Regions from separate parts of the Streptomyces sp. NPDC047002 genome, predicted to be linked through region 2. Evidence: riboswitches for the same ligand, from Rfam matches in the RefSeq annotation. Region 2 holds a riboswitch; each other region holds the start of a gene.
The links. Region 2 has a riboswitch for cobalamin ahead of cobN (cobaltochelatase subunit CobN). Riboswitches for the same ligand answer to the same signal wherever they lie in the genome.
Positions count from the first base shown of each region.

Region 1: it holds a riboswitch for cobalamin, as region 2 does, so the genes downstream of both, AB0910_RS06205 (ABC transporter substrate-binding protein) here and cobN (cobaltochelatase subunit CobN) in region 2, are expected to answer to the same signal.
Region 3: it holds a riboswitch for cobalamin, as region 2 does, so the genes downstream of both, AB0910_RS11290 (CbtB-domain containing protein) here and cobN (cobaltochelatase subunit CobN) in region 2, are expected to answer to the same signal.
Region 4: it holds a riboswitch for cobalamin, as region 2 does, so the genes downstream of both, metE (5-methyltetrahydropteroyltriglutamate--homocysteine S-methyltransferase) here and cobN (cobaltochelatase subunit CobN) in region 2, are expected to answer to the same signal.

Region 1 covers NZ_JBEYWC010000004.1:84,881-92,197, forward strand. The annotation lists gene AB0910_RS06190 (ATP-binding cassette domain-containing protein) at 1-35, opposite strand, end outside; gene AB0910_RS06195 (ABC transporter permease) at 32-868, opposite strand; gene AB0910_RS06200 (ABC transporter permease) at 865-1,812, opposite strand; gene AB0910_RS06205 (ABC transporter substrate-binding protein) at 1,817-3,379, opposite strand; cobalamin riboswitch at 3,431-3,559, opposite strand; gene cobF (precorrin-6A synthase (deacetylating)) at 3,959-4,801, opposite strand; gene AB0910_RS06215 (enolase C-terminal domain-like protein) at 4,953-6,131, opposite strand; gene AB0910_RS06220 (FadR/GntR family transcriptional regulator) at 6,430-7,176, opposite strand; gene AB0910_RS06225 (MFS transporter) at 7,285-7,317, opposite strand, start outside.
Region 2 covers NZ_JBEYWC010000017.1:43,456-50,772, reverse strand. The annotation lists gene AB0910_RS17625 (ATP-binding protein) at 1-226, shown strand, start outside; gene AB0910_RS17620 (TetR/AcrR family transcriptional regulator C-terminal domain-containing protein) at 240-989, opposite strand; gene AB0910_RS17615 (NAD(P)/FAD-dependent oxidoreductase) at 1,071-2,210, shown strand; gene cobN (cobaltochelatase subunit CobN) at 2,233-5,916, opposite strand; cobalamin riboswitch at 5,951-6,080, opposite strand; gene cobG (precorrin-3B synthase) at 6,159-7,317, shown strand, end outside.
Region 3 covers NZ_JBEYWC010000008.1:217,016-224,332, forward strand. The annotation lists gene AB0910_RS11270 (oxidoreductase) at 1-796, shown strand, start outside; partial or broken gene AB0910_RS11275 (aldo/keto reductase) at 806-937, shown strand; gene AB0910_RS11280 ((2Fe-2S)-binding protein) at 982-1,728, opposite strand; gene AB0910_RS11285 (CbtA family protein) at 1,725-2,603, opposite strand; gene AB0910_RS11290 (CbtB-domain containing protein) at 2,674-2,886, opposite strand; adenosylcobalamin (AdoCbl) riboswitch at 2,943-3,028, opposite strand; gene lpdA (dihydrolipoyl dehydrogenase) at 3,153-4,553, opposite strand; gene AB0910_RS11300 (STAS domain-containing protein) at 4,677-5,036, opposite strand; gene AB0910_RS11305 (AMP-binding protein) at 5,140-6,693, opposite strand; gene AB0910_RS11310 (SAM-dependent methyltransferase) at 6,950-7,317, shown strand, end outside.
Region 4 covers NZ_JBEYWC010000008.1:197,688-205,004, reverse strand. The annotation lists gene AB0910_RS11210 (helix-turn-helix transcriptional regulator) at 1-52, opposite strand, end outside; gene AB0910_RS11205 (amidohydrolase family protein) at 254-1,591, shown strand; gene AB0910_RS11200 (aldo/keto reductase) at 1,637-1,921, opposite strand; gene AB0910_RS11195 (helix-turn-helix domain-containing protein) at 2,207-2,818, shown strand; gene AB0910_RS11190 (hypothetical protein) at 2,743-2,919, shown strand; cobalamin riboswitch at 2,918-3,142, shown strand; gene metE (5-methyltetrahydropteroyltriglutamate--homocysteine S-methyltransferase) at 3,298-5,622, shown strand; gene AB0910_RS11180 (GH92 family glycosyl hydrolase) at 5,701-7,317, opposite strand, start outside.

The sequences.
Region 1 (7,317 bases), on a different contig from region 2:
AGCTCCACCAGCGGTGCGGGGGACGGGCCGGTCACGTGTGGCTCCTCTTCCGGGCGAGGACGCGGTCGACGAGCAGGTTGCCTCCGACGCACAGGGAGGTCAGCAGGCCGGCCGGGACCAGGACGGCGGCGGGCTGGGTGAACAGGGCACCGCTGTTGCGCTCGATGAGCACCGCCCAGTCCGGTGACGACGCGGGCAGGCCGAGGCCGAGGAAGTTGGCGGACGCCAGCAGGTACAGCACGGTGGAGAAGCGGCCGCCCGCGTCGGTGGCCAAGGGCGCCGCCACCTCCCGTACCAGGTGCCGGAGATGGATGTAGGCCCAGCCGTGCCCCTGCATCCGCAGCGCCTCCACGACGGTCCGCGAGCCCGGTGCGAGCGCGGCGCCGCGTACCAGGCGTGCCACGGCCGGGACCTGGAGCACCCCTGCGACCGCCACCAGCCAGATCCCGTCGCGGTGGCCGGTCGCCGCCAGCGTCATCAGCACCAGCAGTCCCGGGAATGCGAGGACGAGGTCCATGGTGCGCATGACCGTCTCGTCGAGGCTCCTGCGCGGGCCCGCGGCCAGCAGTCCGAGCGGGATGCCGAGCAGCGTTCCCACGGCGAGCGCGGCGAGCGCACCGCCCACGACCGAGGCGCCGCCCCGCAGGACGAGGGAGAGCGCGTCGCGCCCCAGGACGTCCGTGCCCAGGGGATGCCCGGAACCGGGCGGCCGGGACGGGAGAGCGCCGGGCAGGGGTGCGTCGCCTCCGGCCGCCAACGGCCCCAGCAGGGCCAGGATGACGGGCACGCCCAGCAGGGCCAGGGCGGTCCACGGGCGGCGGTGCCCCGTCGCGACCGGGCCGGATGCCGTCGTCGAGGGCAGGCTCACGCGGTCACCTCACGTCGGGGAGCGAGGCGGTGGGCGACCAGATCGCCGATCAGGTTCACGAGGACGGCCGTCCCGGCGAACAGCAGCGCGTACGCCTGCACTTGGGGCAGGTCCCGGTTCTGGACCGCCTCGACGAAGCCCTCCCCGAGTCCGCTGAATCCGAAAACCGCTTCAACCAGCACCGCGCCGCCGAGCAGTCCCTCCACGCAGCGCGCGTACTGCTGTGCCGCCGGGCCCAGCGCGCCGGGCAGCACATGCCGCAGCACGACGGTGCGCTCGCGCATGCCGAGCAGGCGCAGGTGCTCGGCGACGGCGCCGTGCCGCTCGGCCGCCACGCCCGCCCGGATCTGCCGGGCCAGGTCGCACAGGTGCCGGGCCGTCAGGACGACGACGGGCAGCACCAGCACGGCCGGCTGGGCGAGCAGGGCGTCCGGGTCCATGCCGACGGCGGTGGCGGGCAGCAGCCCCGCCGCAAGCGACACCGCAGCGACCAGCAGCAGTCCCAGCACGAACTCCGGCACGGCGTGCAGCACGACGGCAGCGGTGTTCAAAGCGCGATCGACGCGGCTTCCCTCACGCAGTCCCGAAACCGTGCCCACGACGGGCGCCAGCACGGTGACGAGCACCAGGGCAGGCGCCCCCAGCAAGAGCGTCACCCCGACGCGGCGGCCGATGTCGTCGCCGACCGGCACCCCCGTGGCCAGGGAGTTGCCCAGGTCGCCGGTGAGCAGGCGGCCGAGCCAGTGCCAGAAGCGGACCGACGCCGGTTCGTCGAGCCCCAGCTGCTCGCGCAACGCCATCACCTGCTGAGGAGTGCCGAGTTCGCCGCGCAGCACGTCGGCCGTGTCGCCGGGCAGCAGCGAGCCGACGGCGAACACGGCCACCACCACCGCAAGGCACTGCAGGAGGGCGAGCAGACAGCGTCGCACGACGTAGGCGCGCACGGCGTCAGCCGACGCGGACCCGGTCGAAACGGGCCCAGTCGTGCGAGTTCGGCGGCGCGGCACGCAGGCCGCCGACCGAACGGGCGACGGCATCGTTGGCATCGGAGAACGCCCACACCAGAAGCCCGGATTGGTCGCGGGCGATCCTCTGGGCGCGTGCGAGCAACCCGAGCCGCTCCGCCTCGTCACGGCTGGTGCGGGCCCGGTCGAGCAGCGCGTCGAACCTCTTCGAGGAGTACTGCGTCTGGTTGCGCGCGGCGCCTCCGCGCACCCGCTGCTGCAGGAAGTCGGAGACCGGCAGTGTCGAGGTGGTGTTGAAGGCCGCCACCCCGTGCGTCTTGATCTCGCTGAAGTACGTGCTCGACGCACGGGTGTTCGCGGTCAGCCGCAGCCCGATCTCGCGCAGCTGGCGCGCCATCAGGTCCGCGGCCGGCTCCCAGGCGGCGTCCACGGAGCTGGTCTCCACCGTGATGTGCAGCCCCTCCGCGCCGGCCTCCCTCACGAGTGTGCGGGCCGCGTCGACGTCTCGCCTGCGGGGTTGGAGACCGTCGGGGTAGCCGCGCAGGCCCATCCCGAACAGGTCGTTGCCGACCTCGCCGTGCCCGGCGAGCGCGATCCGGACCAGCGCCTCGCGGTCGATGCCCAGCTGCACGGCGCGGATCAGGCGGGGGTCGTCGAACGGCGTGCGCCCCGTGCGCAGGAGCAGTTGCTGCGCAGTGGCCCGCTTCGCGGTGAGCAGGCGGATGGAGCTGTTGTTCTTCAGCCGCTCCACGGACGCTCCGGCCATGTCGGCGCCGTAGTGCACCTGGCCGGACAGCAGGGCGTTGAGCCGTGCCGCCTCCTCGTCGGCGGGGACGATCTCCAGTTCTGCGATGTGCGGGGCGCCGTCCCAGTGGTCAGCCCAGCCGCGGTAGCGTGCGGTGCCGCCGGGGGTGAACGACACGTAGGTGAAGGGCCCGGAGCCGACCGGCTTGCGGAATTCCGTCGTGCCCGCCGGAATGATCTCGGTGCCTGGGCCCGCGAAGACCGTGGGGAACTCGAAGTTCGGCGCCTTCAGTACGAGGACGACGGAGCGGTCGCCGTCGGCCCTGCTCGCGGTGAAGTCGATCGCGGACAGCAGGACCTGCGAGGGCGATCCGGTCTTGGGGTCGGCGGCGCGGCGGTAGCTGTAGAGGACGTCCTCGGCGGTGACCGGCTTGCCGTCGTGGAACCGTGCCGTGCGCAGGCGTATGCGCCAGCGGGTGCCGGAGGCGCCGCTCTCCCAGGACTCGGCGAGCCGCTTGCGCACCGACATGTCGTCCGCGTACGTGCCGAGCGTGTCGTAGAGCGCCTTGGCCCTGGCCTGGTCGACGAAGTTCGGGGCGACGTGCGGGTCCAGGGTCTCCTGGGAGCCGCCGGAGGTGAACGCCGCGCGGAACCGGTCGCCGCCTCCCCCGTCCCTGGTGTCGCCGCCGCAACCGGTGAGCAGGCCGGTGCCGGCGAGCGCCATCGCGCCCGAGGCGGCCAGTACCCCGCGTCGGCCCGGCTCCTTGCGCCCTTCCGGCCCTGTTCGGGCATGCGTCGTCACATCGATCCTCTCCGGGGTGTCCTCGCCCCTGCTGGCGGACCGGCGACGGGTCAGTCTCCTGGCTCCCGGATCGTCGCTCGCCTCCGCCTTCCCGTCCGCTCGCGCGGGCAGTGGCGTGCGGGAGGGTCGCTTCCCGGTCACAGTGGCGGGACCGCGCCGGATTCGCACCGGCTTCCTGGTCTCCGTCGCCTCGTGTGCTCATTGTGACGCACGGGCGGTCGTCGGCAGGAGCCCGGTCCCTTCAACCGGCCGGGGAGGAGCGCTTCCGGGCCGTGATCGGCACGGTCGAGGCGGTGGCGGGCCCGGCGCCGCGCGTCCCGGCCCGGCGTGGGCTGGCCCGGCCCGGCCCGGCGTGGGCTGGCCCGGCCCGGCCCGGCGTGGGCTGGCCCGGCCCGCTGCACCGCTGCCGTCACGGACCGGGTGCCGCACCGGTGCCCCGGCGCCGGGGCCACCGTCCTGCACCGGCCGGACACCGGGCCGCCGGTCCGCCTCCACGGCGTGCCGGCCTGCCTGCCGCGCGAGGGCGGTGTGTTCCTCGACGCCGAGCACATGCAGGACGAGTCGGCGACGCGGCGGGTGTCAGGCGACGTTCCCGCCGCTCCCGCCCGTCTCCCCTGGCGGCACCGACGCGGCTGCTCGCGCCGGCCCTTCCGCGATCCGCAGCAGATACGTGTCCATGATCCAGCCGTGCCGCTCGCGGGCCTCGGCGCGGACCCGCCGGATGCGGTCGGCGACCTCGTGGAGCGGCCCGGCGACGAGGAGTTCGTCCGGGGTGCCGAGGTAGGCGCCCCAGTAGATCCATACGTCGTCGCCCTCGACCCGGCTGAACGACTCGTCCGCGTCGAGCATGACGACGATGTCGCCGTCGTCGTTCTGGGCGACGTCGGCGAGGCGGCGCGCCGGGGTGATGTGCACCGGGCGGCCCACCTGGTTGAGCGGGATGCGGTGGCGTGCGGTCAGGGAGGCGACGCTGGTGATGCCGGGAATCACCTCGACGCTCATGGAGAGCGCGCCGCGGTCCTCGATGTCCCCGAGGATGCCGAGCGTGCTGTCGTACAGGGACGGATCGCCCCAGACGAGGAACGCCCCCGTCTCACCTGCCGCCATCTCCTCGCGCATGGCCCTCGCGAAGATCCCGCCGCGCCGCTCGCGCCAGTCCTCGACGGCCGCCGTGTAGCCGGAGCGGTCCATCGGACGCCTGTCGCGGCCGGGATCCTCGACCTCCACCAGACGGTACGGGCGCTGCGCGTGCTCCTCGATCATCCGGCGGCGCAGGTCGGTCAGGGACGCCTTGTGCGGTCCCTTGCCGACGATGAAGAAGACGTCGGCCCGCCGGATCGCCTTCACGGCCTGAAGGGTCAGGTGGTCGGGATCGCCGGCCCCGATGCCGATGACGAGGATCGCGCGCTGCTCCGTACTCATGCGGACAGTCTTCCAGGGCCCTCCCACGGCAGGGGCTCGCTCCGCGTCGGCGGGGGCTGCCGGGGAACCGCCGCCGCGGGGCCGCCGGCCGCACGTCCTTCGGTGCGGCACGGCCTGAGGGCGGTGCGGGCGGCTCCGGGCCGTGCGAGGGTCAGGCGCCGCCGGTGCCCGGGCCGATCTTCATGCCGAGGGCGGGGATGAACGCGAACTCCTCCTCGATCTCGGGAGTCAGGAGGGCGCCGCTGCCGGGCACGGAGAGGTCCGCGCGGGCGATGGTGCCGCCGCGGATCGGGAACGGCGCCGCCTGGGTCGCCTCGCGCAGCGGGTTGCGCAGGGTGCACACCTCGACCAGCGGCATGCCGAGGGCGAACGCGACATGGGTGCTGTTGAGCAACTGGACGCCGCTGCCCCACACATGCGGGATGGCGTCCAGGCCCCGGACCCTCGACTGCTCGACGACGCGCCGGAAGTCGGCGAAGCCGCCGATCATGCCGACGTCGGGCTGCACCACCCGCACGCCGTCGGCAGCCATGAGGTGCTCGAAGTCCTGGATGACGCTGTAGCTCTCCACACCCGAGACCGGTACGTCCAGGGCGCGCGTCACGGCCGCGTACCCCGCGATGTCCTCGGCCGCGCACGGCTCCTCGAACCAGCCGTACGGCAGGGTGTCCTGGAAGGCGCGGCCGACCGCGACGGCGTCATCGACCCGCCAGGGGTGCGAGGAGCAGCCCTGCACCAGGTCGAGGGCGACCTTCGTGCCGGGGGACAGCCGCCGGGCCAGGTACTCCAGGAGGTCCACGGTGGTCTGCGGGTCGCGCATGGCGCGGATCTTCACGATGCCGAAGCCCGCGTCCTCCTGCTCGCCGACCCACGCGCGGATCTGCTCGTGGGTCACACCGAGGCCGCCGCTCGCGTAGCCCCGCACGGTCTCGGGCACGGCGGCAGGGTCTTCTGCCAGGTGCTGCCAGAGCGGCACGCCCGCCTCCCGCGCCTCCGCGTCCAGGCAGGCCATCTCGATCGCGGCGACGACACCGGAGGCGATGCCGCCGCGGGCCCAGAAGCGGGTGTACGCGCGCAGGTGGTCGCCGATGTCGACGGCGCGGAACTCGCCGGCCGGCAGGTACGGCTCGAAGGCGCTCAGCAGCCCGGGCACGGCCTCGGCCGCCATCGTCGACTGGGAGACCTCGCCGAGCCCCCGGGCGCCGGCCTCCGTGGTGACCTCCACCAGGGCCGCGTTCCACGCCCAGATCCGGCCGCCCACCCACTCCAGCGGCGGATGGCCGGAGTTGTCGTGGCTCAGCAGTACGGAGCGTATGGACCTGATCCTCATGGTTCTCCCTGTGGCGGTCCTGGTCGATCGTTCCGGCGTTCCGGCGGTCCGACACCAGGATTATTGGCAGGGCCAAAAGTGCCCTCAAGAGGGAGGTTAGTGCCGGGTATCGCGAAACTCCATGACTTTGGCCCGACCAATTCCTGTCGACGGAGGGTGTCGGTGGAAGGCGTGCGGGAGCGGCACATGCCGCGGGTGTGCGCCACGGGCCGTGAGCGTGCGGCACGGGCCGGTCCCGCGCCGCGTCGCACCGCGTCGCCCTCCGGGGCGCCGCACGTCCCCGCCGGTACCGTCAGCCTCAGGGCGCGACGCCGGCGCCGTCCTCGTCGAGCGCGGCGCGCAGGGCCGTCTCGACGGCGATGACGTGGGCCGCGGCCAGCGTGGTGGCCCGGGACGGGTCCCGGTCGCGGACCGCGGCGAGGATCGCCTCGTGCTCGCCGCGCGTCCCGACGGCGCCGCCGCTGGTGCGGTACATGCCGGCGGCGATGCGGACGCGGAAGGTCATGCTGTTCAGGGCCGTGCCCAGCGCTTCCAGGGCCGGGTTGCGCGCTGCGGCGTTGAGGACGGCGTGGAACTCGATGTCGGCCGCCAGGTCCTCTTCGGTGTGCTCGGCCGCGTCGCCGGGCGGCGACATGCGCCCGACGCAGGACTCCAGCCTCGCCACCTCGTCGTCGGTGATGCGCACGGCCGCGAGGGCCGCCGTCTCCGCCTCGACGATGCGCCGGATGGTGAGGTATTCGAGCAGCCGCTCGGTCGGCGACACCTCGACCATGAAGGCCATGCTTTCGAGCAGCGACGTCGACGCGACGTTGCGCACGAAGGCGCCCGAGCCGCGCTTGACCTCGACGAGGCCCATCCGGGCGAGGGTGGCGAGCGCCTCCCTGATGGTGTTGCGCGAGACGCCCAGCTCCGCCGCGAGCTGGCGCTCGGGCGGCAGCCTGTCGTTCTCCCTGAGCTGCTGCGAGGTGATCATCAGCTTGAGCTTCGCGACCACCGCGTCCACCGCGGACGAGCCGTCGGCGGCGCCGCCGGAGCTGTCTGCCACCATCGACTCCTCCCCGCTTGCGCGCCGCCGGCCCCCGGGGTCCGCGTGCCGGCAAGTCTACTGAACGGGCCGGGTCTCATCTGTGGTGGCCCGGCCGCCGCGCGCCGGTCAGTCGGCCGTGGCCACCGGCTGCGCGGGCGC
Region 2 (7,317 bases):
GCTCAGCCGCAGCTGGGGCGTCCGCGACGGCGCCGGGTCGCCAGGCAAGGTCGTGTGGGCCGAACTGCCCCCCGCACCGCGGCCCTTGCCCACGCTTCCGCCGCTGCCCTCGCGCCCCGCGGGCGCCGGCGCGCCCGCCCTGCTCGCGGCGGTGCGCCACCGCGTGGACGCCGCCGTCCTGACCCGCGTGCTGACCGGGCTCGTACGCCTGGCAGCCGCGGACTGAGGCCCGCCGCGCGTCAGCCGGCCGCCGGGGCGTCCGGACTGTGCGGGGTGTCCGGGGCGTGCAGGGCCGTGATGCCGGCGAGGATCAGATCGACCCCGGCGAGGAACTGCTCCGTGTCGTCGTGGTCGCGCAGCTGGTTCGCGACGGCGCGCACGAAGGGGTACTCGCCCGGGTCGAGCGCCTCCCACGCCGTCGAGACGGAGTCGAGGAACGCGCCGCGGTCCGTGCCGACATGGGCGCGGGCCGCGCGGCCGTTCGCGGCGTTCTGGCCCGCCGCGCCCAGGATGTAGTGCACCAGCGCCGACGTCCCGGTGAACCAGGCGGCCTCGGGGACGCCCAGCGCGCGCACCTGGCGGCCGACGGCCTCGTAGAGCAGCGGGGTCACCGACCGCGCCGGGTCCCTCGGCATCTGGGTGGCGAGCTGCGGGCCGAGCCACGGATGCGCGTCGAGCGCGTCGAACAGGCCGAGCGCCACCGCGCGCACGGCGTCACGCGGCGTGCGCTGGGGGCGGGCGGGGGCGCCCGCGAGGGCGGCGGCGACCACGGCCTCGGTGGCGGCGGCGAGCAGCTCGCCCTTGTTCGCCACGTGCCAGTAGATCGCCCCCGCGCCGGTGGCGAGGCGCTCGGTCAGCACCCGGAAGGTCAGCCCGCCCTCGCCCGCCGTGTCGAGCAGCTCGACGGCCGCCTCGACGATGCGCTCACGGGAGAGCGCGTCGGCGCGCCGTCCCGTACCCGTACTGCCGGTGTTCTTCCGCGGTGCCATGCGGCCATTTTGACACGACTGGAATGACGTTCCACAATCGACTGGAACAGCATTCCAGTCAGCGACCCCGAGGAGTCCGCCATGAACACCTCACCTCTCCATGTCACGATCGTCGGCGCGGGGCTCGGCGGCCTCACGCTCGCCCGGATCCTGCACGTCAACGGCGTCTCCGCCACCGTCTACGAGGCCGAGGCCTCCCCCACGGCCCGCTCCCAGGGCGGCCTGCTCGACATCCACGAGAACAACGGCCAGCCCGCCCTCGCGGCGGCCGGCCTGCTCGACGCGTTCCGCTCCCTCGTCCTCCACGGCCACCAGGCGACCAGGGGCCTCGCCACGGACGGCACGGTCCTGATCGACCACCCCGACGACGGCACCGGCGGGCGCCCCGAGGTCCACCGCGGCGAGCTGCGGCGCATCCTGCTGGAGTCGCTCCCCGAGGGCACCGTCCGGTGGGGGCACAAGGTCGCCGCCGTACGGCCACTCGGCGGCGGGCGCCACGAGATCACCTTCGCCGACGGGACCGCCGCGGCCACGGACCTGCTGGTCGGCGCGGACGGCGCCTGGTCCAGGGTGCGGCCGCTGGTCTCCGACGCCGTACCCGCGTACACCGGCACGACCTACGTCGAGACCTACCTCCACGACGCGGACAACCGGCACCCCGCGACCGCGAAGGCCGTCGGCGGCGGCTCGATGTTCGCGCTGGCGCCCGGCAAGGGCATCGCCGCGCACCGGGAGACCCACGGGACCCTCCACACCTACGCGGCGCTCACCAGGCCCCGCGCGTGGTTCGACGGCGTCGACCTCGCGGACCCCGCGGGGGTGGCGCGCGTCGCGGCCGAGTTCGCCGGCTGGGCGCCCGAGCTGACCGCGCTGATCACCGACACGGACACCGCGCCCGTCCTGCGCCCCCTGCACACCCTGCCCGCGGAGCACCGCTGGGAGCGGGTGCCGGGCGTCACCCTGATCGGCGACGCCGCGCACCTCATGATCCCCTCGGGCGAGGGCGCCAACCTGGCCATGTACGACGGCGCGGAACTCGCCGGGGCCCTCGTCGAGCACCCCGGCGACATCGAGTCCGCACTCGCCGCGTACGAGCGGGAGATGTTCCCCCGCAGCGCCGCAGAGGCCGCGGACGCGGAGCGCCTCCACACCATCATGTACGGCCCCGACTCCCCGCACAGCATGATCACGCTGCTGGCGGGCCACCTCCGGGGCGCGTGAGCCCGCCCCTCGGGTGGGGGGCTCAGGCGTCCTCGGCGTCGGACTCCAGGTCGCCCTCCGTGTCGAGGAAGACCTGGCGCAGCTCGGCGAGCACCTGCGGGTCGGGCTTGGCCCACATGCCGCGCGACTCGGCCTCCAGCAGGCGCTCCGCCATGCCGTGCAGGGCCCAGGGGTTGGCCTCCTGGAGGAACGCGCGGTTCTCCTCGTCGAGGACGTACGTCTGCGTCAGCTTGTCGTACATCCAGTCGGCGACCACGCCGGTCGTCGCGTCGTAGCCGAACAAGTAGTCCACGGTCGCGGCGAGTTCGAAGGCGCCCTTGTAGCCGTGGCGGCGCATCGCCTCGATCCAGCGGGGGTTGACGACACGCGCGCGGAAGACGCGGGAGGTCTCCTCGACCAGGGTGCGGGTGCGTACCGTCTCCGGCCGGGTGGAGTCGCCGATGTACGCCTCGGGCGCGGCGCCCTTGAGCGCGCGGACCGTGGCGACCATGCCGCCGTGGTACTGGAAGTAGTCGTCCGAGTCGGCGATGTCGTGCTCGCGGGTGTCGGTGTTCTTCGCCGCGACCGCGATCCGCTTGTACGCGCTCTCCATCTCCCCGCGCGCCGGGCGGCCTTCGAGCTCGCGCCCGTACGCGTAGCCACCCCACACGGTGTAGACCTCGGCGAGGTCGGCGTCGGTGCGCCAGTCGCGGCTGTCGATCAGCTGGAGCAGGCCCGCGCCGTACGTGCCGGGGCGCGAGCCGAAGATGCGGGTGGTGGCCCGGCGTTCGTCGGCGCCCGCCGCCATGTCGGCCTGCGCGTGCGCCCGTACGTGGTTGTCCTCCGCGCTCTCGTCCAGCGAGGCGGCGAGCCGCACGGCGTCGTCGAGCAGCCCGATGGCGTGCGGGAACGCGTCCCGGAAGAAACCGCTGATGCGCAGCGTCACATCGATGCGGGGGCGACCGAGCTCGGCCGCCCCGATCGCTTCGAGGCCGGTGACCCGGCGCGACGCGTCGTCCCACACCGGCCGCACGCCGAGCAGCGCGAGCGCCTCCGCGATGTCGTCGCCCGCGGTGCGCATCGCGCTCGTGCCCCACAGGGAGAGGCCCACGGACTGCGGCCACTCGCCGTTGTCCTCGCGGTAGCGGGTCAGCAGCGAGTCGGCGAGCGCCTGGCCGGTCTCCCAGGCGAGCCGGCTCGGCACGGCCTTCGGGTCGACGGAGTAGAAGTTGCGCCCGGTCGGCAGGACGTTGACCAGGCCGCGCAGCGGCGAGCCCGAGGGGCCCGCGGGCACGAAGCCGCCGTTGAGTGCGAGCACCGCGTGGTCGACCTCGTCGGTGGTGCCCGCGAGGCGCGGCACGACCTCGCGCGCCGCGAAGTCGAGGATGCGGCCGACCGCTTCCGGCCGGCCCGCGGCGACCTCGGCGACCGCGGACGGCGCCCAGTCGGCGTCCTCCATCGCCTGCACCAGGGCGCGTGCCTGCGCCTCCACCGCGTCGGCGGCGGTGCGGGTGGCGGCCGACTCGTCCAGGCCGAGCGCCTCGCGCAGGCCGGGCAGCGACTGCGTGCCGCCCCAGATCTGCCGGGCCCGCAGCACCGCGAGGACGAGGTTGACCCGGGCCTCGCCGGTGGGCGCGCCGCCCAGCACGTGCAGGCCGTCGCGGATCTGCGCGTCCTTGATCTCGCAGAGCCAGCCGTCGATGTGCAGCACGAACTCGTCGAAGCCCTCGTCGTCGGGCCGCTCGTCGGGGTCGAGCCCGAGGTCGTGGTCGAGCTTCGCCGCCTGGATCAGCGTCCAGATCTGCGCGCGGATCGCGGGCAGCTTCGCCGGGTCCATCGAGGCGATCTGCGCGTGCTCGTCGAGGAGTTGTTCGAGGCGCGCGATGTCGCCGTACGACTCGGCGCGGGCCATCGGCGGCACCAGGTGGTCCACGAGGGTGGCGTGCACGCGGCGCTTGGCCTGGGTGCCCTCGCCCGGGTCGTTGACGAGGAAGGGGTAGACCAGCGGCAGGTCGCCCAGTGCCGCGTCGGGCGCGCAGGCGGCGGACAGGCCCGCGTTCTTGCCCGGCAGCCACTCCAGATTGCCGTGCTTGCCCAGGTGGACCATGGCGTCGGCGCCGAACCCGCCCTCGGAGCGCGGCGCCTGGATCCAGCGGTACGCGGCGAGGTAGTGGTGCGAGGGCGGCAGGTCCGGGTCGTGGTAGATCGCGATCGGGTTCTCACCGAAGCCGCGCGGCGGCTGGATGAGGATCAGCAGATTGCCGTGCCGCAGCGCCGCGAGGACGATGTCGCCCTCCGGGTTGTGCGTGCGGTCCACGAACATCTCACCGGGCGCGGGGCCCCAGTGCTCCTCCACCGACTCCCGCAGCTGGGCGGGGAGTTCGGCGAACCAGCGGCGGTAGTCGGCGGCCGGGACGCGCACCGGGTTGCGCGCGAGCTGCTCCTCGGTCAGCCACTCCTGGTCGTGGCCGCCCGCGTCGATGAGCGCGCGGATCAGCTCGTCGCCGTCACCGGAGACGAGGCCGGGGACGTCGGGCAGGGCGCCGGCGGCGGGGGTGCCGTCGGCCGCGGGCGTGCCGTCCGCGGGCGCCGCGGCCGGGCCGAAGTCGTACCCCTCGGCGACGAGGCGGCGCAGCAGCGCGACGGCGCTCGCCGGGGTGTCGAGGCCGACGGCGTTGCCGATGCGCGAGTGCTTCGTCGGGTACGCGGACAGCACCAGCGCGAGGCGCTTCTCGGCGTTCGGTATGTGGCGCAGGCGCGCGTGGCGCACCGCGATCCCGGCGACGCGTGCGGCGCGCTCCGGGTCGGCGACGTACGACGGCAGGCCGTCCTCGTCGATCTCCTTGAACGAGAACGGCACGGTGATCAGCCGCCCGTCGAACTCGGGCACCGCGATCTGCCCGGCCGCGTCGAGCGGCGAGAGCCCCTCGTCGTTGGCCTCCCAGTCGGCGCGCGAGCCGGTCAGGCACAGCGCCTGGAGGATCGGCACGCCGAGCGCGGCCAGCGCGCCCGCGTCCCACGACTCGTCGTCCTCGCCGGCCGAGGCCCCGGCCGGGCGGGTGCCGCCCGCCGCGAGGACCGTCGTGACCAGCGCGTCCGCCGCGCCGAGCGCGTCGAGCAGGTCGGGCTCAGGGGTGCGAAGCGACGCCACGTACAGCGGCAGCGGCCGCCCGCCCGCCGCCTCGATCGCCGCACACAGGGCGTCCACGAAGCCGGTGTTGCCACTCATGTGGTGCGCGCGGTAGTAGAGCACCGCGACGAGCGGCCCGGTCGCGCCGGGCGCTGCCGCGCGCTCCAGGTGCCCCCAGGTAGGGGCGGGCGCGGGCGGTTCGAAGCCGTGGCCGGTGAGCAGCACGGTGTCGGAGAGGAAGCGGGCCAGCTGGTCGAGGTTGGCGGGGCCGCCGTGCGCGAGGTAGGCGTGCGCCTCTGCCGCGATGCCGATGGGGACCGTCGACGCCTCCATCAGCTGCGCGTCGGGGGCCTGCTCGCCGGTGAGGACCACCAGCGGCACGCCGCTCGCCCGCAGCGCGTCGATCCCCTCCTGCCAGGCGCGCACCCCGCCGAGCAGCCGCACGACGACCAGGTCCGCACCGTCCAGCAGCCCCGGCAGGTCGTCGAGCGGCAGCCGCGCCGGGTTGGCGAACCGGAACGGCACGGGCGCGCCCGCCGCGTGCGCGGCGCGGGCCGAGAGCAGATCGGTGTCGGACGTCGACAGGAGCAGCAGCATGCGGCGGCTCGCCTTCCTCGGGGTCCGCGCCCCGGGCAGTGGGAGGACGGCGGGAGTTCCTGACTCACCCGGAGAGTGCCGGGCTCACAGTGGCGGGACCGTGCCGGATTCTCACCGGCCTTCCTCCCAGACGCCGTCGCTGGTCCCTCGATACTAAGCGGTGCTGGTCGGGGTGGGGAGGGCGCGTGCCGGGCGGGGGCCCGGAGCGCGCGAGGTCTGGGGTGGGGGCCCGGGGCGTGGGTATGCTCGCCGCCGTGTCCCTACCCATGCCACCAAACGGAACGTACCGGGGTGATCCGCCCGTGCGCGACCGCGGTGACGCCTGCCCCGGAGCGCTGCGGCTGCACGCCGCCGACGACGGGCGGCTGGCCAGGCTGCGGCTGCCCGGCGGTCTTTTGACGGCTCGTCAGGCCGAGGTGGTCGCCGACGCGGCCGAGCGGCTCGGGGACGGGCACCTCGACCTCACCTCGCGCGGAAACGTCCAGCTGCGGGGCCTCGCGGAGTCCTGCGCGGCGCCGCTCGCCGCGCGGCTGCACGAGGCGGGCCTGCTGCCCTCCGAGCGGCACGAGCGCGCCCGCAACATCGTCGCGTCCCCGCTCGCCGGGGAGGACGGACTCCCCTTCGCCGACGTGCGGTTGTGGGTGCGCGAGCTGGACGCGCTGGTCTGCGCGAGCGACGCGGCGGCGGACCTGTCGGGGCGCTTCCTCTTCGCGCTCGACGACGGCCGGGGCGACGTGGCGTCGCTCGGCGCCGATGTGACGTTGCTCGCAGAACCGGAGTCCGGGGGCGCCGTGCTGCTCGTCGGTCCTGGGCGGCTGCGCGTACGGGCCGCCGAGGCGCCCCGCGCCGCGCTGCTCGCCGCCGAGGCGTTCCGTACGGCGGCCGCGGCCTGTGGCGCCTGGCGCGTACGGGAACTGCCGGGGGACGGCGCCGCGCGCCTGGCCGCCGGGCTGCGCGACGCGCTCGGCGCGGGCGGTGTGCGCGCGGAGCACGTGGCGGACCCGTACGCCACGCCGCGCTGCGGCCCGCCCGCGCTCGGCGCGGTGCGCGCGCCGGGCGGTCGGCGCGCCGCCGTCTGCGTGCAGCCGCCGCTCGGGCGGCTGAGCACCGCGCAGTGGCGGCTGCTCGCGGGCGCGGGCGAAGGGCTGCGGGTCACGCCCTGGCGCGGCCTCGTCGTGCCCGGCCTCGCCCCGGCGGCGGCCGACGCGCTGCTCGCGCGGGCCGCGGACGCGGGCCTCGTGACGCGCGCGGACTCGCCCTGGACCCGCGTCGGCGCCTGCACCGGCAGGCCAGGCTGTGCGAAGTCGCTCGCGGACGTACGGGCCGACGCGGCGGCCGCCGCGGCGGGGCCCCCGGCGCGGCTGCCCGTCTACTTCTCCGGCTGCGCGCGCCGCTGCGGGC
Region 3 (7,317 bases), on a different contig from region 2:
CGGCCTCGGCCTTCAGACCGCGCGTGCGCTCGCGGCCTCGGGCGCCCGGGTGGTGTTGGCGGTGCGGGACACCGCGGCGGGGCGGCGTGCGGCGGAGTCCGTACCCGGCGCGACCGAGGTGCGCAGGCTCGACCTCGCTTCGCTCGCTTCCGTGCGCCGCTTCGCCGAGGCGTGGGACCGGCCCGTGGGCGTGCTCGTGAACAACGCGGGGGTCGCCAACGTGCCGCTGCGCCGCACCGAGGACGGCTTCGAGGTCCAGTTCGGCACCAACCACCTCGGGCACTTCGCGCTGACCTGCCTGCTGCTGCCGTGGGTGACCGACCGCGTGGTGACCGTCGCCTCCAACGCCCACCGCGGCGCGCGCCTGAGCCTCGACGACCCCCACTGGGAGCGCCGCGCCTACCGGGCCTCGGCCGCCTACGGGCAGTCGAAGCTCGCCAACCTGCTGTTCACGCTGGAACTCCAGCGGCTGCTCGACGCCGCGGGCCGCCCGGTGCGCGCCCTGGCCGCCCACCCGGGAGCCGCGTCCACCGGGCTCAACCGCCACCTCGGCCCGGTGCTCGGCGCGGTGGCGGCCGCCGGCCGGCTCGTCATGCGGAGCCCCGAGGCGGGCGCGCTGCCGACGCTGTACGCCGCGACCCGGGACCTGCCCGGCGCCGAGTACGTCGGCCCCGGCCCCCGGCGCGGGCAGCCGCGGCCCGCCCGGCGCAGCGGGAGCGCGGCGGACCCCGTCCTCGCGCGCCGCCTGTGGGAGCTGTCCGAACGCCTCACGGCCGTCCGCTTCCCGTTCGGATGAGGACGACCCCTGGAGCAGAACGTCGCGGCCCTCGACCGGCTGGACTTCACCGAGGCCGAGCTCGCCGCCATCGACGAGCACGCCGTCTTCGAAGGCGGCGTGGACCTGTGGCAGCAGGCCCGCACGGGCAGCCTCGGCTGAACACGCCGCCGCGGGCCCGATCCACGCGCCGGTACGTGCCGGGCTCAGCGGCCCGCGAGGACGCAGTCGCCGCAGACCGCTGCGGCCCGCCCGGTGCCCGGCAGCGCGCGGTAGATGAGGCAGCAGCTGCGCCTGCGGAACGGCGCGGCTCCGCCACAGTCGTCGAACGTGCCGCGCAGCGCGGGGTGTCCGAGGAACGCGCGGGCCGTGCGGGCTGCCGGGTCCGCCGTGTGCGGCAGCGCGGCGGTGAGGGCGGCGCGTGCGCCGTTCACCGCGGAGGCGGCGTTCCCCCGCAGGGTCGTGCGCGGTACGGAGAGCCCGGCGACGGCCTCCGTGAGGGGGGCGACGAGCCCGTCGAGCACGGGCCCCGCGCTCTCCGGCACCGAGCCGTCCGGGCCCGCCAGACAGGTGCGGGGCAGCGAAAGCGGGAACGCCCCGCCGGGTTCCGGGACCCAGTACAGCTCGGACAGCGCGGGCACCCGCGGCGCACCGCCCAGGGCGGCGAGCGCGAAGAAGGGGGAGAGGACCCGCGCCACCAGGCCCAGATGGGCCGCGGAGGCGGCCACCCGCAGCTCGACGCCGCCTGCGGGCCGCCCCGCCGCCCCCGCGAGGTACGCGCGCACCCCGTCGACCCGCCGCCGCAGGACGGCGGGATCGCCGACGGCCTCCGAGAGCGGCCGCCACGGCGAGCCGGGCGGCGGGCCGCAGGAGCCGTGGGCCGCGACGGCGAAGAACGGCCCCGCGGCCGCGAGCGCGTCGAGCGCGGCGGCCCCGGGGTCCGTGTCCTTCATGCCCCCGCGGCCGGCTCCACGCGGCCCGCGGCGGGCGCGGGGCCGCGCTCGGCCGCCGCCGACCCGGCGAGCAGCCGCTCCGCCATGGGCGCGAACACGAGGCCGAGGACGCCCCACAGGATGAGCTGCGCGGCGACCGAGTAGAAGCGGAAGGAGAACAGGGTGTCGGCCGGGAAGCCCGGATAGACGATCCGGCCCTCCGCGTCGGTCAGCGGCAGCGGCGTCTCCGTCGCGTGGTGGCCGAACTCCTGCACGTTGGCGCTCAGTTCACCGAGCGACGGCAGCAGCGCCATCACCACGCCGATCACCACCGCATAGGCGAGGGCGGCGAGCAGCGTCGCGTTCCAGTTGCCGAACCGCCCCGCGAGGCGCCTGCCGAGCCAGACGGCGAGGACGAGGAGCACGATCGAGGCGCCCACCATGACCAGGTACAGGTTGCCGCGCTCCCTGATGGTGTCGGGGTGCCCGATGGACGGCGGGTTGGCCGGGTACTTCACGAAGGGCACCAGGTAGAAGCCGAGGAACCCGCCGAGCGCCACCAGCATCGCGAGGTTGCGGGCGCGCAACCTCCCCACGCGGCCGAGGCAGATGGCGTAGGCGATGGCGAACAGGGCGCCCATGGCCATACCGAAGAAGACCATGCCGACGCCGATGCCGACGTCGGCCTGGACCGTCCGGCTGAAGAGGTCGGGGTCCGCGGCCTCGGGGGCGAGACCCGCGGCCTTGTCGAGCGCGGCCTGGGCGGCGTCGCGCCCGCTCTCGTAGTCGATCGCCCTGCCGATCAGCGGCTCGGCGAAGATCCGCGCGAAGAGGAACGCGAGCAGGCCCGCGACCGCGCCGGCGAGGACACCGCGCAGTATGAGTCGTTTTTCCATTGTTCAGCAGTCCGCTTTCCTGAGGTCCCGTCGGTCGGCCCGGGGCCTGTCGGACAGGCCCGAGGTCCGGTCAGTGGCAGGGGAAGCCGAGGAAGTGGCGGGCGTCGTGCACGAACTCGTGCACGTGCATGTCATTGCCGAACACGGAGTAGGCGCCCTGGTCGACGCCGATGAAGTAGTAGGCGGCCAGCGCGACGATCGCGGTGCCCACCAGCCACAGCACGGCCTTGGTGACCGGCAGGACGAGCGGGGTGGAGGCGGGGGCGGCGCTGGGCGCGGACATGCTGCTCACGAGAGTCTCCTTCGGGGATCTTGCGTCCCGCGTGGGTGGAGCGTCGTGATGGTGAAGTGTCTGACTGCGGACCCGTCGGATCCGTCACAGTGGCGCGACCGTGCTGGACTCTCACCAGCTTCCTTACACCATCCTTACCCGCGGAGCGTACGGATCCTGACCGAGGTACGTCAATCGGTCGGCGGGAGACGGCCGCCACACCGGCGCCGTCCCGGCCCGGCGGCGGGCGGCCGGGCCGGGGCCGCGCGGCGGGCACCTCACATATTGATCATGTGGCCCGCGAGGCCGTGCAGGGCCTCCTTCACCGCCTCGCCGAGCGTCGGGTGCGCATGGACGTTGCGGGCCGCCTCGTGCACCGTCAGGTCCCACTGCTGAGCCAGGGTCAGCTCCGGCAGCAGCTCGGTCACCTCGGGCCCGATCAGATGCGCGCCGAGCAGCTCGCCGTACCGGCCGTCGCTGAGGATCTTGACGAACCCGGCCGGGTCGCCCAGGCCGTGCGCCTTGCCGTTCGCCGTGAACGGGAACTTCTGCACCCGCACGTCGAAGCCCCGCTCCCTGGCCTGCGCCTCCGTCCACCCGAAGCTCGCGATCTGCGGCTGGCAGTAGGTCGCGCGGGGGATCATCACATAGTCCAGCTCCATGGTCTCCGCGCCCGCCAGGGTCTCGGCGGCCACCACGCCCATGGCCTCCGCGGCGTGGGCGAGCATGAGCTTGGCCGTGACGTCGCCGATGGCGTAGATGTGCGGGACGTTCGTGCGGCAGCGGGCGTCCACGTCGATCGCGCCGCGCTCCGTCAGGCGCACGCCCGTGTTCTCCAGGCCGTAGCCGGTGACCCGGGGCCGGAAGCCGATGGCCTGGAGCACCTTGCCTGCCTCCAGGGTCTGTCGCTGGCCGCCCGTGGTCACATGGACCCGCACCGTGTCGCCCGAGTCGTCGATCGACTCGACCCGGGTCGAGGTCAGCACGTTGATGCCCAGCTTGCGGTAGCGCCTGGCAAGTTCGGCGGATACCTCCTCGTCCTCAAGGGGCACGAGCCTGTCGAGGAACTCCACCAGGGTGACCTGCACGCCGTAGGTGTGCAGGACGTAGGCGAACTCGACGCCGATGGCGCCCGCGCCCGCGATGACGATGCTCTCCGGCAGCTCCTCGCTGAGGATCTGCTCCTCGTACGTGACCACGCGCTCGCTCAGCGAGGTGCCGGGCAGCAGCCGGGTCGACGCGCCCGCCGCGACGATGCAGTGGTCGAACGTGAGGGTCTCGGACGTGCCGTCCGCGGTGCGCACCGCGAGGGTGTGGTCGTCGAGGAAGGTCCCGGTCCCGTCGTACTCGGCGATCCGGTTCTTCTTCATCAGGTAGTGCACGCCCTTGACCCGCCCGTCGGCGACCCGGCGGCTGCGGGCGTACGCCTCGTGGTAGTCGAAGCTCACCGTGCCGTCCACGCGGATGCCGAAGGTCTTCGCCTCCTGCGTGAAGAGGTGGGCCAGTTCGGCGTTGCGCAGCAGGGCCTTCGAGGGGATGCACCCCACGTTCAGGCAGACCCCGCCCCAGTAGCGCTCCTCCACCACCGCCACGGACCGGCCCAGTTGGGCGCTGCGGACCGCGGCGGTGTACCCGCCGGGGCCCGCGCCCAGGACGACGACGTTGAAATGTGTGGTCATGTCCCGAGCTTACGCACGGCGCGCGGAACCGCGGCGGACGCGGGCCGGGCGTGCTCCTGCCCGGGTGTGCTCCCTGCCCGGCCGTGCTCCCCGGCACGGCGGCGCGGACTCCCGGCCGCTCCGTCAGCCGGCCGCGGCCCGCGCCGCGTCCGGCCACACGGGCAGGACCTGGTCGGCCCCGGTGATCCGCAGCAGCCGGAGCAGCGCCTCCGAGGGGGCCGCGATCCGCAGGGCTGAGGCCTGCGCGGTGTCAAGGAGCAGGTTCAGCGCGCTGGAGTCGGCGAAGGTCACTCCGCTCGCGTCCAGGACCGTCACCGGATGGGCCGCTGCGGCCGCCTCCAGGGCGGCGCGCAGCGGCGGGAGCGAGTCGAGGTCCAGGTCACCGCGTACGCGGATCACCCACGCCCCGTCAAGGGCGTACTCTTCACCCAGCACGGGCGCGGCGGCGACGCGGCGGTCGTCATGATCAGGCGTGGCAGACACACCGGGAGCGTAGCGGGCCGCCGCGCCGCCGTCAGCGGGACGGGGGGCCTCGCCCCGGCCCGCCCACACGTTCGGTCCTGAGCCCCGCGCGGCGGCGCTCCCGCTACGCCGGGGCCAGCGCCGCGCGCAGCGCCTTCTTGTCGGTCTTGCCGACGGTCGTACGGGGGAGCGAGTCGGCGAACGAGTAGGAGTCGGGCGCGTAGAGCTCGCCGAGCGCCTCGACGATCTCGGCGGTCAGCGCCGGGAGGTCGGGGGTGTTTGACGGGTCGCGCGGGACGAGCACCACGTGCACGGACTCCGTGCCGTCGGCGCCCGGCAGGCCCACGGTGGCGGCCTCCCTGACCGCGGGGTGCCCGCTGAGGAAGTCGTCGAGCAGCCGGGAGTAGACGTTGTCCGCGGTGCGGCCCGTCACGATGATGTCGCGCGCCCGGTCGACCAGGTAGAAGTACCCGTCCTCGTCCTGGCGCGCCAGGTCGCCGCTGCGGAACCAGCCGTCGGCGTCGAGGACTTCGGCCGTGCGCTCCGGGTCGTTCCAGTAGCCCTCCATGACCCGGTCGCCGCGTACGTACAGCTCGCCGGTCTCGCCCACGGCCACCGGCTTGCCCTCGGGGTCGCGCAGCTCCACCTCTACCCCCGCACCCGGCCGCCCGCAGCTGGTCAGCGACTCGGGCCGGTCCAGGTCGTGCTCCGCGGGGGTGAGCTCGGTGACGCCGCCGTTCTCGGAGGCCCCGTAGATCTGGTGCAGGACGGGGCCGAAGACGCCGATCGCCTGCCGCAGGCGGGCGGGGGAGGCGGCGGCGCCGGTGTAGTAGAGGGTCCTGAGGGCGGGGAAGCCGTGCGGGCGGCACCGCGGGTGGTCGAGCAGTTCGTACAGCATGGGCGTGACGATCATGAGCCGGGTGACGCGCTCGCGCTCCATGGCCGACAGGGCGGCACCGGCGTCGAACGTCCGCAGCAGCACGACGGTGTGGCCGCTCAACACGCCCACCAGGAAGGCTGCGTGGCCGCTGGTGTGCGTCACGAGTGTGCCGATGAGCAGCACCGGCTCGGCCACGGCTGCGTCGGTGAAGTCGGCGGAGATGTCCATGAACCCGCGGTAGTAGCTGCTGCGGTGGGTGACCAGCTTGGGCAGGCCCGTGGTGCCGCCGGTGTACAGCAGGGTGGCGAGGTGGCGGCCGTCGGCGGCGTCCTGCGGCGCGAGCGCCTCGTGCCCCTCGGCGGCCGCGAGGAAGTCGGGTGCGGCGGTCGAGGGGCCCACGCCGAAGACGTGCGGGATCGCGACCTCTTCGGTGATCCGCCGGGTCCGCTCGTCGAAGACCGGGTCGAACAGCAGCATCCCGACGTCGGCCCGGCGGATCAGCGCCTCCAGTTCGCCGTTGCCGGGCTCCGGCGGTACGAAGACGAGGCGGCAGCCGGAGAAGTGAATGGCAAGTTGCAAAAGCAACGCTTCCGGGGAATTCTGGACGAACAGTGCCACCCCGTCGCCCTGCCCGAGTCCCGCGTCCCGCAGGACGGCGGCGAACCGCAGCACGGTGTGCGCCGCCTCGGTGCCGCTGAGGCGGCGATCCCCGGCTATCAGTGCGTCGCGACTGCCTCTTGCCTCGAATCGCTGCAGAACTGCGGTGGTGTAGTTCTCGGCTGTGCTGACCTCGTCCATGATCCTTCTTCGTACTCGGGCAGAACGGGCCGGGAGCGGCCCCGGCCCAGCCACTCGTGAACAACGTTGCGGGTGCTATGACGGTTCACCAGCGTAGAGGACGGAACGGTCTCCTCCGGCGGGGGCGCGGAACGGGGCCGCGGCCCCCGCGCCCACCGCGCGCCGCACGGCCCAGGCCCCCGCACCCCCGTGTCCGCGGACGCCGCGGATCTGTCGATAGAGTGGGGGAGTTGACGTGAGAGAGGCGGCGCTGCCGATGTCGGATGCGGATGACTGGATGAGCCGCGCGGACCACCGTCCGCCACTGGACCTGCGCACGGACATCCCCCATCCGGCGCGCATGTACGACGTCTTCCTCGGCGGCAAGACCAACTACCGGCCGGACCGCGACATGGCCGAGCGGGTCGCGGAGAAGATGCCGACGGTGAAGCTCGCGGCCCGCATCAACCGGGACTTCGTGCTGCGGGCCGTGCGCTGCCTCGCCGCCGAGGCGGGCATCCGTCAGTTCCTCGACATCGGCACCGGCATCCCCACCTCGCCCAACCTCCACGAGGTCGCCCAGGGCGCCGCGCCGGACTCCCGCGTCGTCTACGTGGACAACGACCCGATCGTCCTGGCCCACTC
Region 4 (7,317 bases), on a different contig from region 2:
GCCGCACCGCGGCGCGCCGGGCCCTGAGGAAGTCACCCAGCGAGTTGCTCATGCGTCCAGCGTAGGCACGGGAGGCCGGCGGCCGGGTGTCCCTGTTTCTACCAGGCAGCCATGTCCCCGGGGGAGAGAGAAATCCACCGGCCTGGTATCCCCGGTGACACCAGGGCAGTTCCCCGTGCCTTCTTGTCGGCCGGCGTCGCGCTCCGCACCCTGGTGGTACCCGATGTATACCGCCGAGAGAACGGTGCCCCGCATGGCCACTCCTGCCACCGCCCCGCCGCGCCCGCTGCTGATCAAGGGTGGCCGAGTGCTGCTCCCCGACGGCACGAGCCCCCGCGCCGACGTGGCCGTGCGCGACGGGCTGATCACCGAGGTCGGCAGCGGTGCCGCCGCGCTCGGCGACGAGGAGACGATCGACGCCGACGGCCGTCTGGTGCTGCCCGGTCTCGTGGACGCGCACCGCCACATGTGGCTCGGGAGCCTGTCGGCGAGTGCCGGCGATGTCACCCTCTTCCCGTACGCCCGGCAGGTGAACGAGGGACTCGGCGACCCCTTCACCACCGAGGACGTGTACGCGGGCGTCCTGTGGGGCGCGGTGCAGGCCCTCGACGCCGGTGTGACGACGGTCGCGGACTGGGCGCACAACCTCGGCACCGACGAGGACGTGGAGGCGAACGTGCGGGCCCTGGACGACAGTGGCATCCGCGCCCGGTTCTTCTTCGGCGGCAAGGCGTCCTCCAGCGGCGATCCGGCACACTTCGCGGCGCAGGCGCGCCGACTGCACACTGCGCATGCCGCGCGCGGCGGGGACGGCAGGATCGCCCTCGGCCTCGCGCTGCGCGGCCCCTCGATGGCCGGCCCCGCGGAGAACGAGGCGGACTTCGCGCTCGCCCGTGAGTTGGGCCTGCCCGTCTCCGTGCACGCGGGCATGGCCGGCATGCCGGGCGCCGTCGATCAGTTGGAGTCCCAGGGGCTGCTGGGCCCCGAGGTGAACTACGTCCACGCGAACGCGTTCAGCGCGCGCGAGTGGGAGCTGATCGCCGCGTCCGGCGGCACCGTCTCGGCCACCCCGACGGTCGACCTGACGATGGGGCTCGGCAGCCGCCTCGCCACAGGCCCCGCACTGGCCCACGGCGTGCCGGTCGGGCTGGGCGCCGACACCGTGGCGTACGGCCCGACCGACCTGTTCGGCGAGATGCGCCTGGTGCTGGCCGGCGAGCGCGCTCAGGCGAACGCGGAAGCGGTCGGGCGCGGTGAAATGCCCTCGGAGCTGCACCTGTCCCACCTCGACGTGCTCGATGTCGCCACCCGCGGTGGCGCCCGGGTGCTCGGCCTCGCCGACCGTGTCGGGGAGGTCGCCCCCGGGCGCGCCGCCGATCTGATCACGGTCGACCTGTCGGCGCCCCACCTCGACGGCTTCGGCAGCCCGGTGCTCTCGGCCTTCCGGGGCGCGGGCCCGCGGGACGTGGACACCGTGGTGGTCGCTGGACGCGTCCTGAAGCGGCACGGCCGTCTGGACGCCGCGCTGCTCGATCACGCCCGCGCGGAGATGCGCCGTTCCCGGGGCCGGATCCGCGCGAGGTCCCTGTAGCCGCGGTCGCGGGGCGGGCCCTGCCCTTCGCTCTCCGGCCGGGGGTCAGCCGGAGAGCGGTGTGCGGACCGGGTAGGCGGCGTCGAGCGCCCACTGCGGGTACATCCTGGGCGGTTCGCTCACCTCGTCGAGGTCCGCGATGTCCTGCGGGGTGAGCGCGAGGTCGACGGCGGCCAGGTTCTGCTCCAGCTGGTCAGGGCGTCTGGCCCCGACGCTCACACTGGTCACGCCGGGCCTGGCCGGCACCCGGGCGAGCGGGCTGCAGCCGAGCAGGCCGAGGCCCGTCGCGCGCAGCAGCGGCAGTGCCTCGTGGTCCAGGTCGCGTCCCACAGGACGGCTGACCGGGCACTCGCCGCTGCGGCCCCCTCCGCGGGCAGGCCCGCGCGGACCGGCCGGGGGAGGTTCTCCCCCGCCGAGAGGGCGGGCGTTGGACGGTGCGGGACGCCGCGCGCCCGTGGAAGCCGTCGCGTTCGTCCCCGGTCGCGCGCGGGCCCCCGGGCACGCGGCGGCCTCGGGCGCGCCCTCGCCGGCCGATAGCCTGGTATACGCCAGGAACCGGAAGGACCGCCGCTCACGCGGCGCGTCCGCAGGCGATCCCCGGAAGGCGAGGCGGTCATGGGCACCGGCGCCGTACCCGACGCGGCCGCGGTGGGCGACAGCCATGCGGCGCTGCTGCGGGACGTCATGGACCGCATCGGCGACAAGTGGTCGGTGACGGTGATCTGCCGCCTCGACGCCGGACCGCTCAGATTCAACGCCCTCAAACGCGCCACGGACGGCATCACCCAGCGCATGCTGAGCGCGACCGTGCGCCGCCTGGAACGGGACGGCCTGATCAGCCGCACCGTCGAGCCGACCACGCCGCCCCGCGTCGAGTACGCGCTCACGGCGCGCGGCCGCAGCCTGCACGGCGTCCTCGCCGGACTGGTGGACTGGACGGAGCGGAATCTCGACGACATCCGGCGCGACCGTGCGGCGTACGACGAGGCGGGGTCGCGGGCGAGATCCTCGGCCGGGTCCTCGCCGGGCGGCGCGGCGGCTTCGTGGCCGCGACCAAGTTCGGCATCGTCTCCGCGCCCTTCGGCGGCGAGGCCCGCATCGACGGCAGCCCCGCCTAACCCGCCTACGCCCGCGAGCGGCTCGAACGCTCGCTGCGGCGCCTCGGCACCGACCACGTCGACCTGTACTACCAGCACAGGGCCGGCCCCTCGGTGCCCATCGACATGACGTCCGCCCTGCGCCCGGCCGGCCCCGCGCCGCGTAGGCGGCGCCGCGCCGGCCCGTCCGGATGCCGAACGGCCTGGCACGGGGGGCGGGTGGGCCCGTAGGCTGGGCGGCGCAGCTGGTTCGCCCCGTCCGCCAGGCGGGGTGTCGCAAGAGGGAACCCGGTGGGAATCCGGGACTGCCCCGCAGCGGTGAGCGGGAACGACCGCCGTCATACGCACTGGACTCCGCGACAGGGGTCCGGGAAGCGACGGCCAGTAGGAAGCCTCGTCCCCGACGAGGACACGCCCGCGAGTCCGAAGACCTGCCACTGCCCGTACGCGTGTCACACGCGCACGGAACAACCGGTGACCTCGTGGGCGGGTCGGCGTGCACCACCGGCGGACGGCCGCGCCTCGCGTGCCGGGCCGCGGGTTCTGTCACCCTCTCCTCACCACGGGACCCCCGGTACACCAGGGAAACGTCTCTCGAAGGAGAACTCCGTGACCAGCGAGACCGCAGCCGCGGCGGCACGGGCCACCGTCCACGGCTACCCCCGGCAGGGGCAGGGCCGCGAGCTGAAGAAGGCGATCGAGGGCTACTGGAAGGGCCGCGTGGACGCCGCCGCCCTCCGCTCCGTCGCCGCAGGACTGCGCCGCGCCAACTGGCAGGACCTGGCGGGCGCCGGCATCGACGAGGTGCCGACGGGCGACTTCTCGTACTACGACCACATGCTCGACACGACCGTCATGGTCGGCGCGGTCCCCGCACGGCACCGGGCGGCCGTGGCCGCGGACCCGCTGGAGGGCTACTTCGCCATGGCCCGCGGCACGCAGGACGTCGCACCGCTCGAAATGACCAAGTGGTTCGACACCAACTACCACTACCTGGTGCCGGAGTTGGGACCCGACACGGTCTTCTCCGCCGATTCGGCCAAGCAGGTCGCCGAGGTCCGCGAGGCGCTCGCCCTCGGACTTGCCGCCCGGCCCGTGCTGGTCGGCCCCGTCACCTATCTGCTGCTGTCGAAGCCCGCGCCGGGGGTGGCGGCCGGTTTCGACCCGCTGACCCTGCTCGACCGGCTGCTGCCCGTCTACACGGAGGTGCTCGCCGACCTGCGGGCGGCGGGTGCCGAGTGGGTGCAGGTCGACGAGCCCGCCCTGGTCCAGGACCGCACCCCGGCGGAGCTGAACGCCACCGCGCGCGCCTACCGCGACCTCGGCGCCCTCGCCGACCGGCCGCGGCTGCTCGTCGCCTCCTACTTCGACCGGCTGGGCGACGCCCTGCCCGTGCTGGCGGCTTCGCCCGTCGAGGGCCTCGCGCTCGACTTCACCGGGGCGGCGGCCGCCAACCTGGACGCGCTCGCCGCCGTCGGCGGCCTGCCGGGCAAGCGGCTCGTGGCGGGCGTCGTGGACGGACGCAACATCTGGGTGAACGACCTCGGGAAGTCCCTGAGCACGCTCGGCACGCTGCTTGGCCTCGCCGACCGGGTCGACGTGTCGGCTTCCTGCTCCCTGCTGCACGTCCCGCTGGACACGGCGGCCGAGCGCGACATCGACCCGCAGATCCTGCGCTGGCTCGCCTTCGCACGCCAGAAGACCGCGGAGGTCGCCGCCCTCGCGCGGGGCCTGGCGCGGGGCACGGACACGATCGCCGCAGAACTCGCCGTCAACCGGGCCGCGCTGGCGTCCCGCGCCGCCTCGCCCCTCACCCGGGACCCGGCCGTGCGCGCCCGCGCCGCCGCCGTCACGGAGGCCGAGGCGCGCCGCTCCCTGCCGTACCCGGAGCGTGCCGCCGCGCAGCGCGCCCGGCTGGGCCTGCCGCTGCTGCCGACGACCACCATCGGCTCCTTCCCGCAGACCGGCGAGCTGCGGTCGGCGCGCGCCGACCTGCGCTCGGGCCGGATCGGCACCGGGGAGTACGAGGACAGGATCAGGGCCGAGATCCAGGACGTGGTCTCCTTCCAGGAGAAGACGGGCCTCGACGTGCTGGTGCACGGCGAGCCCGAACGCAACGACATGGTGCAGTACTTCGCCGAGCAGCTGACCGGCTGCCTCGCGACCCGGCACGGCTGGGTGCAGTCGTACGGCACCCGGTACGTGCGTCCGCCGATCCTCGCGGGCGACATCGCGCGCCCCGAGCCGATGACGGTGCGCTGGACGGCGTACGCGCAGTCCCTCACGGACCGCCCGGTCAAGGGCATGCTGACGGGGCCCGTCACCATGCTCGCCTGGTCCTTCGTCCGCGACGACCAGCCGCTCGGCGAGACGGCGCGTCAGGTGGCCCTCGCGCTGCGCGACGAGGTCGACGACCTGGAGGCGGCCGGTACCCGGGTGATCCAGGTGGACGAGCCCGCGCTGCGCGAGACACTGCCGCTGCGCGCCGCCGACCGCCCCGCCTATCTGGCGTGGGCCACCGAGGCGTTCCGGCTCACCACCGGGGGCGCCGCACCCGCCACCCAGATCCACACCCACATGTGCTACGCCGAGTTCGGCGACATCGTCGGGGCCATCGACGACCTCGACGCGGACGTCATCAGCCTGGAGGCGGCGCGCTCGCACATGCAGGTCGCCCACGAGCTGGCCGGACACGGCTATCCGCGCGAGGCGGGCCCCGGTGTCTACGACATCCACTCGCCGCGGGTGCCGAGCGCCGAGGAGGCCGCCGCGCTGCTGCGCGCCGGGCTCGGCGCGATCCCCGCGGAGCGGCTCTGGGTCAACCCGGACTGCGGGCTGAAGACCCGGGCCTGGCCGGAGACCCGCGCCTCGCTCGAACACCTGGTGGCCGCGGCCCGCACGGTACGCGCCGAGCTCGGCGGCCCGTCGGCCTGACCGCTGGGCAGCACGAAGGCCCCGGGGCCGCGCCGGTGTGCGGCGCGGCCCCGGGGCCCCGGTGCGGGTGGGTGCGGGTCAGTGCAGCAACTCGACCTCCGCGAGGGTGCTTTCGTGGTCCGCCACCAGCCGGTAGTGGGTGTAGGCGCCCGGGTGGGCGACAGTGAACGGGCGGGTCTGCCTGTCCCAGGTGAAGGACTGCCCCGAGCGCCGGTCCACGGTCGTCCAGTGGCTGTTGTCGGTGGAGCCCTGGAGCACCCAGCCGTCCGGGGCCTTGGTGCGGTCCGCGGAGGTCAGCGTGTACTGCACGCCTTCGACCGGTGCACCGGGGGTGGCGAGCGGCAGGTCGACCGCGGTGAACGAGGCCGACGTGCCGGAGGTGTTGTCGAAGAGGGCACCGGAACCCGAGAGGGCGTCGGTGCGCGGCGTCGGGGCCGTGTCGCCCTGGGTGATGGAGGTGGGTCCGTCCTTCGCGCCGCTGCCCCAGGCGGAGGGCCGCGGCCCCATCGCGAAGTCCAGCGTCCCGCCCTTGGCGAGCAGATCGTGCGGGAGCGAAGTCGAGTCCCACCGCTTGCCGTTGAACTTCACGCCCTGGATGTAGACGTTGCGTGAGCTGTTCTTCGGCGCGTTGACCGTCAGGGTCCGCCCGTTGTCGAGGTGCAGGGTGGCCTGCCGGAACAGCGGGGAGCCGATGGTGTAGTCGCCGCTGCCCATCACGAGCGGGTAGAAGCCGAGCGACGAGAAGATGTACCAGGCGGACTGCTCGCCGTTGTCCTCGTCACCGTGGTAGCCCTGCCCGATGTCGCTGCCGGTGTAGAGCCGGGACAGCACCTCGCGGACCTTCTCCTGCGTCTTGTACGGCTGGCCTGCGGCGTCGTACATGTACGTGATGCCGTGCGCGGGCTGGTTGCTCTGGCCGAGCTCGCCCATCCGGGTGTCCCTGGCCTCGGTCATCTCGTGGATGACACCGCCGTAGGCGCCGGGGAACCCGGCCGTCTCGGGCGTCGAGAAGAACGTGTCGAGCTTCTTCGCGAGTCCGGCGCGGCCGCCGTAGACGTCCGCGAGGCCGCGGGTGTCCTGGGGCACGGTGAAGGAGTAGCCCCAGCCGTTGCTCTCGGTGTAGTCGCCGCCCCAGTCGCGCGGGTCGTACTGGCCGGGCGGCAGGTGCCAGTCGCCCTGGTCGTCGCGTCCCTGGAAGAAGCCGACCTGCTTGTCGTAGAGCTCGACGTAGTCCTGCGCCCGGTTGAGGAAGTAGGCGGACTCGTCGGCGTACCGCTTCTTGTGGGTCTTCTGGTAGAGGGCCTTGCCCATCTGGGCGATGCCGTAGTCGTTGACGTACCCCTCCATGGCCCAGGAGAAGCCCTCGCCGGTGCTCGTGGTGGTGTAGCCGAGGAACGGGGAGGTCGCCATGCCCTTGCGGCCGACGCCCGAGGAGGGCGGCACGACGGTGGCGTTCTTGACCGCCGCGTCGTAGGCGGCCTCGGCGTCGAACTTCACGCCCTTGACGTAGGCGTCCGCGAAGGCGACGTCCGACGAGGTGCCGGTCATCAGGTCGGCGTAGCCGGGCGAGGACCAGCGCGACATCCAGCCGCCGTCCTTGTACTGCTGGACGAACCCGTCGACCATCTCGCCCGCCTTCTGGGGCGTGAGCAGCGAGTAGGCGGGCCAGGTGGTCCTGTAGGTGTCCCAGAAGCC